Regions from separate parts of the Streptomyces sp. NPDC039480 genome, predicted to be linked through region 1. Evidence: riboswitches for the same ligand, from Rfam matches in the RefSeq annotation. Region 1 holds a riboswitch; each other region holds the start of a gene.
What was found. Region 1 has a riboswitch for cobalamin ahead of ACZ56E_RS31185 (cobalamin biosynthesis protein). Riboswitches for the same ligand answer to the same signal wherever they lie in the genome.
Positions count from the first base shown of each region.

Region 1 (2,191 bases):
ACGCTCGCCCTGGTCACCGGCGGCGTCCTGAACCCCGGCGCGAACCCCCCGATGTGGGTCATCGTCTCGGCCGGTGTGGCCATCGCCCTCGGTACGTACCTCGGCGGCTGGCGCATCATCCGCACCATGGGCAAGGGCCTCACCGACCTCCAGCCGCAGCAGGGCTTCGCCGCCCAGACCAGCGCCGCGACGGTCATCCTGGCCTCCTCCCACCTGGGCTTCTCGCTCTCCACCACCCAGTCCTGCTCCGGCGCCGTGATGGGCGCGGGCCTCGGCCGCAAGGGCGGCGTGGTCCGCTGGTCGACCGCGACCCGGATGTTCGTCGCCTGGGGTCTGACGCTGCCGGCCGCCGGCCTGGTCGGCGCGGGCGCCGAGTTCCTCACCAAGCAGGGCCCCTGGGGCGTCGCGGTCACCGCCGCGCTCCTGGTCGCCGGCTCGGCCGTCATCTGGGCGCTCTCGCGGCGCAACGCCGTCGACCACACCAACGTCACCGACGACGAGATCCGTCACGACGGCGCCACCGGTGCCGAGCCCGCGGGCGTCGTGACCACCGCGATCGCCGCCGTCACCCCGCCCCCGACGGGCGCGATGGCCGCCTCGACCGGCCCCGACGAGGCCGTCAAGGCCACCGTCACGGCCCCGACCACCACCACGACCGGTGCCATGGCGGAACCCGCCAGGACCGCGACGGTATAAGGACAGATCACCATGAGCATCGACTGGGCAGCTCTCGGCTCCGTCTTCGGAGTCAGCCTCGCGGTGACGGTGGCCCTGGTGGGCCTGTTCACCCTCGGCGTCGTCGGCCTCTCCAAGCAGGAGACGGCGGCCGCATCGGACGGCGGTTCCGCGGCCATGGCGCGCACCGGCGCGTACGCCTGCTTCGCGCTGTGCGCGGCGGCCGTGGCGTACGGGATCTATCTGATCGTCGCCTGACAGCGGAGTTCCCCGGTGGGGCGCGGAGCGTGCGGAACGCTTCGCGCCCCACCGGCGTGTGTGGGCCCCAACACACTCTCCCGCCGCAGGTCAACGGCGAGTTGACGGGCATTCGCGGGGCGTGGTGGACTGCCGGGGCCAACTACGGCGGCAGAAGAGGAAGCCGGTGCGAATCCGGCGCGGTCCCGCCACTGTCACCGGGGAGCGACGCTCCCCGTGAGCCAGGAACTCTCGCCGCCGATCACGTCGAACCAGGGCGCGGACACCCTGAGTGAGGACATATCGCCATGCGCGGCCGCCCGTTGCCGGTTCCTTCCCTGAGTACGAGTTCCCTCCTCAGTGCAGCGACGGGCTGAGCCCATGAGTGCCGATCGCGACTTCGCGTACGGCGCCGCCGCCGGACTCCTCGGTGACCTGCTGCTCGGCGATCCGCGCCGGGGCCATCCGGTCGCCGCGTTCGGACGTGCCGCGGGCGCCGTCGAGCGGATGCTGTGGCGTGACCACCGCGGGTGGGGCGCGCTGCACGCCGTGGTGTGCGCCGGGGGCGCGGCGGGCGCCGCAGCCCTCGCCTCTTCTCTCGTACGCCGGTCACGCGCCGGTTCGGTGGCGCTGACCGCCGCCGCGACCTGGGCCGTGGTCGGCGGCACCTCCCTCGGCCGTGAGGCGCGGGCCGTCGGCGGGGCGCTGGAGGCCGACGACATCGAGGTCGCGCGGGAGCGGCTGCCGCATCTGTGCGGGCGCGACCCGCAGGCGCTGGACGCCGACGGCGTCGCACGGGCCGTCGTGGAGTCCGTTGCCGAGAACACGTCCGACGCGGTGGTGGGGGCGCTCGTGTGGGGCGCCATCGGCGGGGTGCCGGGGCTCGTCGCCTTCCGCGCCGTGAACACGCTGGACGCGATGGTCGGCCACAAGTCGTCGAGGTACCGGCGTTACGGGTGGGCCTCGGCCCGTCTCGACGACGTCTTCGGGTGGCCGGGGGCGCGGCTCACCGCCGCGCTGGCCGTGCTGGCGGGGGACTCGCCGTCGGGGGCGGTCAAGGCGTGGCGTTCCGACGCCGCGCAGCACCCCAGTCCCAACGCGGGGCCCGTCGAGGCCGCCTTCGCGGGGGCGTTGGGCGTGCGGCTCGGGGGGACCCTCTCGTACGCGGGGCGGGTCGAGCACCGGCCCGTCCTGAACGGGTCGGGGCGGGACGTGCGGGTGGCGGACATCGAGCGGGCCGTGAAGCTGTCCCGGCGCGTGAGCTGGCTGGCACTGGGAG
Region 1 covers NZ_JBVITX010000011.1:295,333-297,523, reverse strand. The annotation lists gene ACZ56E_RS31195 (inorganic phosphate transporter) at 1-696, shown strand, start outside; gene ACZ56E_RS31190 (hypothetical protein) at 709-933, shown strand; cobalamin riboswitch at 1,042-1,186, shown strand; gene ACZ56E_RS31185 (cobalamin biosynthesis protein) at 1,294-2,191, shown strand, end outside.

Region 2 (2,191 bases), on a different contig from region 1:
CTGGGGCCACTCTTCGCGGGTGTCGTCGAAGACGTTCTTCGCACCGAGTTCGCGGGTGATGATGCCGGGCGCACCGCAGCAGCCCGCCATGTACGGGGCGTCGGAGTTGGCGAACCAGTACAGGAGCGTCACGTCGGAGGCGGCCGCCTCGTCGATGTCCTCCGTGGCCTTGGCGACCCTGCCCTTCAGGTCCGAGACCAGCTTCTCGCCGCGCTTCTCGACGTCGAAGACCTTCGCCAGGTCACGCACCTCTTTGTAGACGGTGTCCATGGTGAGGGTCTTGACGCGTTTGCCGTCGCCGCCGCTGTCGTTGTCCTTGCCCGCGCAGTCGGTGGGCGAGACGTAGACGGGGACGCCGAGTTCGGTGAACTTCGTGCGGTCGGCGACGCCGCCCTTGCCGACCGTGTAGAGGAAGGAGGCGCTGACGAAGTCGGGCTCCTTGGAGAGGACCTTCTCCAGCGCCGGGTAGCGGTCGGCGAGCCGCTCCACCTTCGCGTTGTCCTTCTCCAGGTTCTTCAGGACCGGGTCGGTCCAGGTGCCGGTGCCGACCATGCGGTCGGCGAGGCCGAGGGAGAGGAGGATCTCCGTGGAACCCTGGTCGAGGGAGACGGCCCGCCGGGGCGGCGCGTCGACCTTCGCCTCCTTGCCGCAGGAGGCGACCGTCACCGGATAGCCGTCGGCGCTCTCGCCCGCCGATTTCTCCGCGGAGCCGCCGCCGCACGCGGTGAGCGTGAGCGTGCCGGCACAGAGCAGGGCGGACAGAGCGGATATACGGGCTGTACGGCATATACGGGCTGTCGAGGACACGTGATCCCTTGGGTCTCGCGGCTCATACGCGGAGCCTGGCCTGCGTCACGACCTCCGTCGCCCGGTGTGCGAGCGGAGGCGCCAGCAGGTCTTCGGACTCGGGATCGACCGGGCGGGGCGCCTTCCCGGGCGTCCTGGAACGCCCAGTGGCCGTGGCCCCGCCCGTCCCCCTCACCGCTGCGCGTCAGTTCCGGATTCGCACCGGATTCCCTGGCCCAAGTGTGGGTTTGACTGGCTTGCGCAAGTTATCACGCGCCTTCGCGGGGGCGGTCCGCGCCGTGGGCCGGTGCGGGCCTCGGCTCACCGCGGTAGGTGCCGAAGGACCAGCGGTTCCCCTCGGGGTCCGCGATGCCGAACTCGCGGCTGCCGTACGGCTTGTCCTCGATCTCGCGGGTGATCTTGACGCCGGCCTCGGTGAGGCGGGCGTACAGGGCGTCCACGTGGTCGGTGACGACGTAGGCGCCGGACGTGCCCGGTTCCCCGCAGGCCTCGGTGGCCGACTCGGGGTCGTACGAGCCGAGCATGATGCCGCCGCCCTCGGGCCAGTCGAGCTGGGCGTGGGCGACGCGGCCGCCGTCCTCGTAGACCGCGGTGCGCAGGAAGCCGACGGTGCCGACGAGGAAGTCGATCAGCGCGGGGGCGTCGTGGGCCTGCAGGGCCGGCCAGATGGCGGGGGCCGGCGGGCTGGTTTCGGATGTCGTGCCGGGTGTGGTGTCGGTGTTCATGTCTCCCACTCTTCGCCGGCCCCGTGCGCCCCGGCTTGGATATTCCGGCACTCTTCGGCCAGCCAGCGGGTGGGGCTCGCCTCCGTGTACTGCCGGAAGTCGCGGACGAGGTGGGAGTGGTCGTAGTAGCCGGTGTCGGCGGCGACCCGGGCGAGGTCCGGCGGCCCGCCCGCCGCGACGGCGCGGACCACGGCGGCCTTGGCGTGCTGGAAACGCATCAGGCGGGCGGCCTGTTTGGGGCTCAGGCCGGTCTCGGCGCGGAACAGCGCGGTCAGCCTGCGCTCGCTGAGCGCCACGTGCCGGGACAGGCCGCCGAGGGTGCCCGCGCCCCGGTGCCTGGCCAGCCACGCCCAGGCCTCGGCGACCTCTGGGCGTACGGACCCGGCGGCCCGGTCCTCGGCCGCGCGCCGCCGCAGATAGCCGGCGAGCAGGGCGAAGCGGTCCTCCCAGCGGTCCAGTTCGCACAGGCGCTCGCGGATGTCGGCGGCGCGGTCGCCGAGGACGTCGGTGCCGCCGACGACGAGCTGCCCGGCCAGTTCCGCGGCGGGCAGACCGAGGAGCGGGCGGGCCGCGAGGGGGTGCACGGCGAGCTGGATGCCCGCCTCGTGCTCGGGCTGCACGACGTACGCGGGGCTCTGGTGCAGGCCGCCCACGACGAT
Region 2 covers NZ_JBVITX010000005.1:433,144-435,334, reverse strand. The annotation lists gene ACZ56E_RS18870 (ABC transporter substrate-binding protein) at 1-807, opposite strand, end outside; cobalamin riboswitch at 874-1,058, opposite strand; gene ACZ56E_RS18865 (VOC family protein) at 1,056-1,532, opposite strand; gene ACZ56E_RS18860 (AraC family transcriptional regulator) at 1,529-2,191, opposite strand, start outside.
Region 2: linked by a shared signal. The riboswitch ahead of ACZ56E_RS18870 (ABC transporter substrate-binding protein) and the one ahead of ACZ56E_RS31185 (cobalamin biosynthesis protein) in region 1 are both predicted to bind cobalamin.

Region 3 (2,191 bases), on a different contig from region 1:
CGTCACGCACGACGGATCACCCTCCGACCTGCAGGGCGAGGCCGACCGCCTCGCCTGGCTCGCCGGGCGGGGCATCCCGGTGCCGCGCATCGTCGAGCGGGGCGCCGACGACCGCACGGCGTGGCTGGTGACCGAGGCGGTGCCCGGCAGACCGGCCGCCGACGAGTGGCCTGCGGAGCAGCGGTACGCCGTGGCCGAGTCGCTCGCCGACCTCGCCGGAGCCCTGCACCGACTGCCCCTGGAGGACTGCCCGTTCGACCGCTCCCTGCCGGTCACCATGGAGCAGGCCGCACACCACGTCGCCGAAGGCCTGCTGGACCTGGACGATCTCGACGAGGAGCGCGCCGGATGGACCGGGCAGCGCCTCCTCGACGAACTGCGCCGCACCCGCCCGGCGGCGGAGGACCTGGTCGTCACCCACGGCGACCTCACCCCGGAGAACGTCCTCCTCGACCCCGACACCTGCCGCGTCACCGGAGTCATCGACGTCGTCCGCCTCGGCAGGGCGGACCGGCACACCGATCTCGCCATACTCGTAAGGGAGTTGGCGCACGAGGAAGACCCCTGGTTCGGACCCGAGTACGCCGAACGGTTCCTGCGGCGGTACGAGGAGCAGACGGCGACCGCGGCCGACAAGGAGAAGCTGGACTTCTACCGGCTGCTCGACGAATTCTTCTGACCGGGCGGACAGCCTCTGAGCAGGGGCGTACGCGGTGGTGGTGTGCGCTCGGGTGTGCCACCGGCGCGACCCGCGTGCAAGTTGTCAGGCAGATCTTTGCGCACTAGTGTCACCACGCCTTGGTGCTCGGGAAATCCGGTGTGATGCCGGTGCGGCCCTCGCCACTGTGATCGGGAAGTCCGGCTCCAGCCCTCGCGGCAGCCACTGGGTGCACACGTACCCGGGAAGGCGGAGTCCGGTCGGTACGACCCGTCAGCCAGGAGACCGGCCAAGGCACGTTGTCCATCCACGAGGTGCTGGAGAGGGTCTGCTGAGCCATGCACATAGCCGAGGGTTTCCTCCCGCCGGCGCACGCGATCGCCTGGGGCGTAGCGTCCGCGCCGTTCGTCGTCCACGGAGTCCGCTCCCTGACCCGTGAAGTCAAGGAACACCCGGAGAGCACGCTGCTCCTCGGTGCCTCCGGGGCCTTCACGTTTGTCCTTTCCGCGTTGAAAATCCCCTCGGTGACGGGCAGTTGCTCGCACCCGACGGGGACCGGGCTCGGGGCGATCCTGTTCCGGCCACCGATCATGACGGTGCTCGGCACCATCACCCTGCTCTTCCAGGCCCTGCTGCTCGCCCACGGCGGACTCACCACCCTGGGCGCCAACGTGTTCTCCATGGCGATCATCGGCCCCTGGGCGGGTTACGCGGTCTACCGGCTCCTGAGGCGGTACGACGTGCCGCTCATGGTCACCGTGTTCTTCGGGGCATTCGTCGCCGACCTGACCACGTACTGCGTCACCAGCGTCCAGCTGGCCCTCGCGTTCCCCGACCCCGGCAGCGGTTTCCTGGGCGCCCTGGGCAAGTTCGGCGGCATCTTCGCCGTCACGCAGATCCCCCTGGCCGTCAGCGAAGGCCTGCTCACCGTCCTGGTGATGCGTCTGCTCGTGCAGTCCAGCAAGGGCGAACTGACCCGCCTCGGCGTACTGCTGCAGCGCAAGCAGGCGGACACCGCGAAGAAGGCGGACACGACGAAGAAGACCGAGACGGGGGCCAGCGCCTGATGAGCCGGAACGCGAAGATCAACACACTGCTGCTCCTCATCGTCGCCGCGCTCGCGGTCCTTCCCCTGGCGCTCGGTCTCGGCGACGACGAGGAAGAGCCGTTCGCCGGCGCCGACGCCCAGGCCGAGACGGCGATCACCGAGATCGACCCGGACTATGATCCATGGTTCTCGCCGCTGTACGAACCCCCGTCCGGGGAAGTCGAGTCGGCGCTGTTCGCCCTGCAGGCGGCCATCGGCGCGGGCGTCCTCGCGTACTACTTCGGGCTGCGCAAGGGCCGCCGCCAGGGCGCGGAACAGGCACGGGACGAAGCGACGCGACCAGAAGCAGCGGGGACGGAAGCAGTGGGGCCGTCCACGTCGACCGGCTCCGGTGAGCCGGTCGACGTGGACGGCCCCCGGTCCGGGACCGAGCGGGTCTGACCCGGCGTGCTGCCCATCGACGCGGCGGCGCACAGCAGTCGCTG
Region 3 covers NZ_JBVITX010000003.1:187,278-189,468, reverse strand. The annotation lists gene ACZ56E_RS11515 (APH(3') family aminoglycoside O-phosphotransferase) at 1-679, shown strand, start outside; cobalamin riboswitch at 783-966, shown strand; gene ACZ56E_RS11510 (energy-coupling factor ABC transporter permease) at 997-1,725, shown strand; gene ACZ56E_RS11505 (energy-coupling factor ABC transporter substrate-binding protein) at 1,725-2,147, shown strand; gene cbiQ (cobalt ECF transporter T component CbiQ) at 2,154-2,191, shown strand, end outside.
Region 3: linked by a shared signal. The riboswitch ahead of ACZ56E_RS11510 (energy-coupling factor ABC transporter permease) and the one ahead of ACZ56E_RS31185 (cobalamin biosynthesis protein) in region 1 are both predicted to bind cobalamin.

Region 4 (2,191 bases), on a different contig from region 1:
GTTGCCCGCCTCGCGCGCGGCGGCGAGGAAGGCCCCGGCGGCGGCGAGGGCGGCGCGCGGGGCGTCGGCCCCGGCGACCCGGAAGGCGTGCCCCCCGAGACGTACGACCGCGGTCCCGCCCGATTCTGCGATCAAGGTCACATCGCCGCCGAGCCCGGCCACATCCCCGCGGCCGTCGTCGAGGGCGAACAGGAAGCGGCCGGAGAGCGCCGTCGTCCACTCCTCGGCGCAGAGGAGCCGGTCCAGCTCGCGGGCCCACAACTGCACGTCGGCGTGGCCGAGTCCGTCGGTTCCCGCGAGCGGGGACGCCACCACGTTCCGCACCCGCTCGTGGCGCTCGGAGGGCAGCAGGCCGGCGTCCGCGAGCAGCCGGGAGAGTTCGCCGCCGCACGCGTCGCCGAGGCCGCGCAGCTCGATGTTGCCGCGTGAGGTGACGCTGAGGTTCCCGTCCGCCAGACGCTCCGCCACGGCTGCCAGCACAGCTACCTGATGCCCCGTCAGAAGGCCCCCGGGCAGCCGGAGTCGGGCGAGGCGCCCGTCGTCCGCGAGGTGCAGACGGAGGGCTCCGGGGCAGGCGTCACCCCGGTCACGTATGAGGGATTCGCCCTGGTCTGGGGATGGTGCTCGGGTGGGCGGCATGGCGGCGAGCATACCCACGCGGATCCGGCCGGTCGCCTCCCGAGACGGACCGTCCTGGCAGGTGGCCGCCCCATCGGCGGCGGGCAGGACTTACTATGCAGGCGGCGGGCTTCCAGGTCCGCCGACGCCAGCGACGGCGTGGGTCCACCAGGACCCGAGGGAGGAAGCCCGGTGCGAATCCGGCGCGGTCCCGCCACTGTGAGCCCCACCCGCGTGGGGTGAGCCAGGAACTCCTGCCGTCCATACGACCACCCGGGGCGCGGACACCCCGAGGAAGGCCTGCGCCCGCATGCTTCTGCTGTTGTCGACCTCCGACACCGACCTGCTCAGCGCCCGCGCGGCGGGTGGCCCCGTCGACTACCGGTTCGCCAACCCGTCCCGCCTGGACCTCGACGGGCTGCCCGCCCTGCTCGACGGCGTCGACCTCGTCGTCGTACGCCTCCTCGGCGGCGTCCGCGCCTGGCAGGACGGCCTGGACCAGCTCATCGCCACCGGCCTCCCGGTCGTCGTGCTCACCGGCGAACAGGCGCCCGACGCCCAGTTGATGGCCTCGTCGACCGTGCCGATCGGCATCGCCGCCGAGGCGCACGCCTACCTCGCGCACGGCGGCCCCGCCAACCTGGAGCAGCTGGCCCGCTTCCTCTCCGACACCGTGCTGCTCACCGGCCACGGCTTCGAGCCGCCCGCCGCCGCCCCCTCCTGGGGCCCGCTGGAGCGCACCGCCCGCACGGAAGGCACCGACGGCCCGACCGTCGCGGTGCTCTACTACCGCGCCCACCACATGAGCGGCAACACCGCCTTCGTGGACGCGCTGTGCGGCGCGATCGAGGACGCGGGCGCCCGCGCCATGCCGCTGTACGTGGCTTCGCTGCGCGCCCCCGAGCCCGAGCTGATCGACGAGCTGCGCGCCGCCGACGCCATCGTGACGACGGTCCTCGCGGCGGGCGGCACCAAGCCCGCCGAGGCGTCGGCCGGCGGCGACGACGAGTCGTGGGACGCGGGCGCGCTGACCGGCCTCGACGTACCGATCCTCCAGGCGCTCTGCCTGACCGGGTCGCGCTCCGCGTGGGAGGAGAACGACGAGGGCGTCTCGCCGCTGGACGCCGCGAGCCAGATCGCGGTGCCCGAGTTCGACGGGCGCCTCATCACGGTCCCCTTCTCCTTCAAGGAGATCGACGAGGACGGCCTTCCCGCGTACGTGGCCGACGCCGAGCGGGCGGCCCGGGTCGCCGGCATCGCCGTGCGGCACGCGCGCCTGAAGCACATCCCGGCCGCCGACAAGCGCCTCGCGCTGGTGCTTTCCGCGTACCCGACCAAGCACTCCCGCATCGGCAACGCGGTCGGCCTCGACACCCCCGCGTCCGCCGTCGCGCTCCTGCGCAGGCTCATCGCCGAGGGCTACGACTTCGGTCCCGAGGCCGACATCCCGGGCCTCGTCTCCGGCGACGGCGACGAGCTGATCCGCGCGCTCATCGACGCGGGCGGCCACGACCAGGACTGGCTCACCGAGGAGCAGCTCGCCGCCAACCCGGTGCGCATCCCGGCCGCCGAC
Region 4 covers NZ_JBVITX010000004.1:216,886-219,076, reverse strand. The annotation lists gene ACZ56E_RS14935 (cobalamin biosynthesis protein CobG) at 1-639, opposite strand, end outside; cobalamin riboswitch at 764-887, shown strand; gene cobN (cobaltochelatase subunit CobN) at 929-2,191, shown strand, end outside.
Region 4: linked by a shared signal. The riboswitch ahead of cobN (cobaltochelatase subunit CobN) and the one ahead of ACZ56E_RS31185 (cobalamin biosynthesis protein) in region 1 are both predicted to bind cobalamin.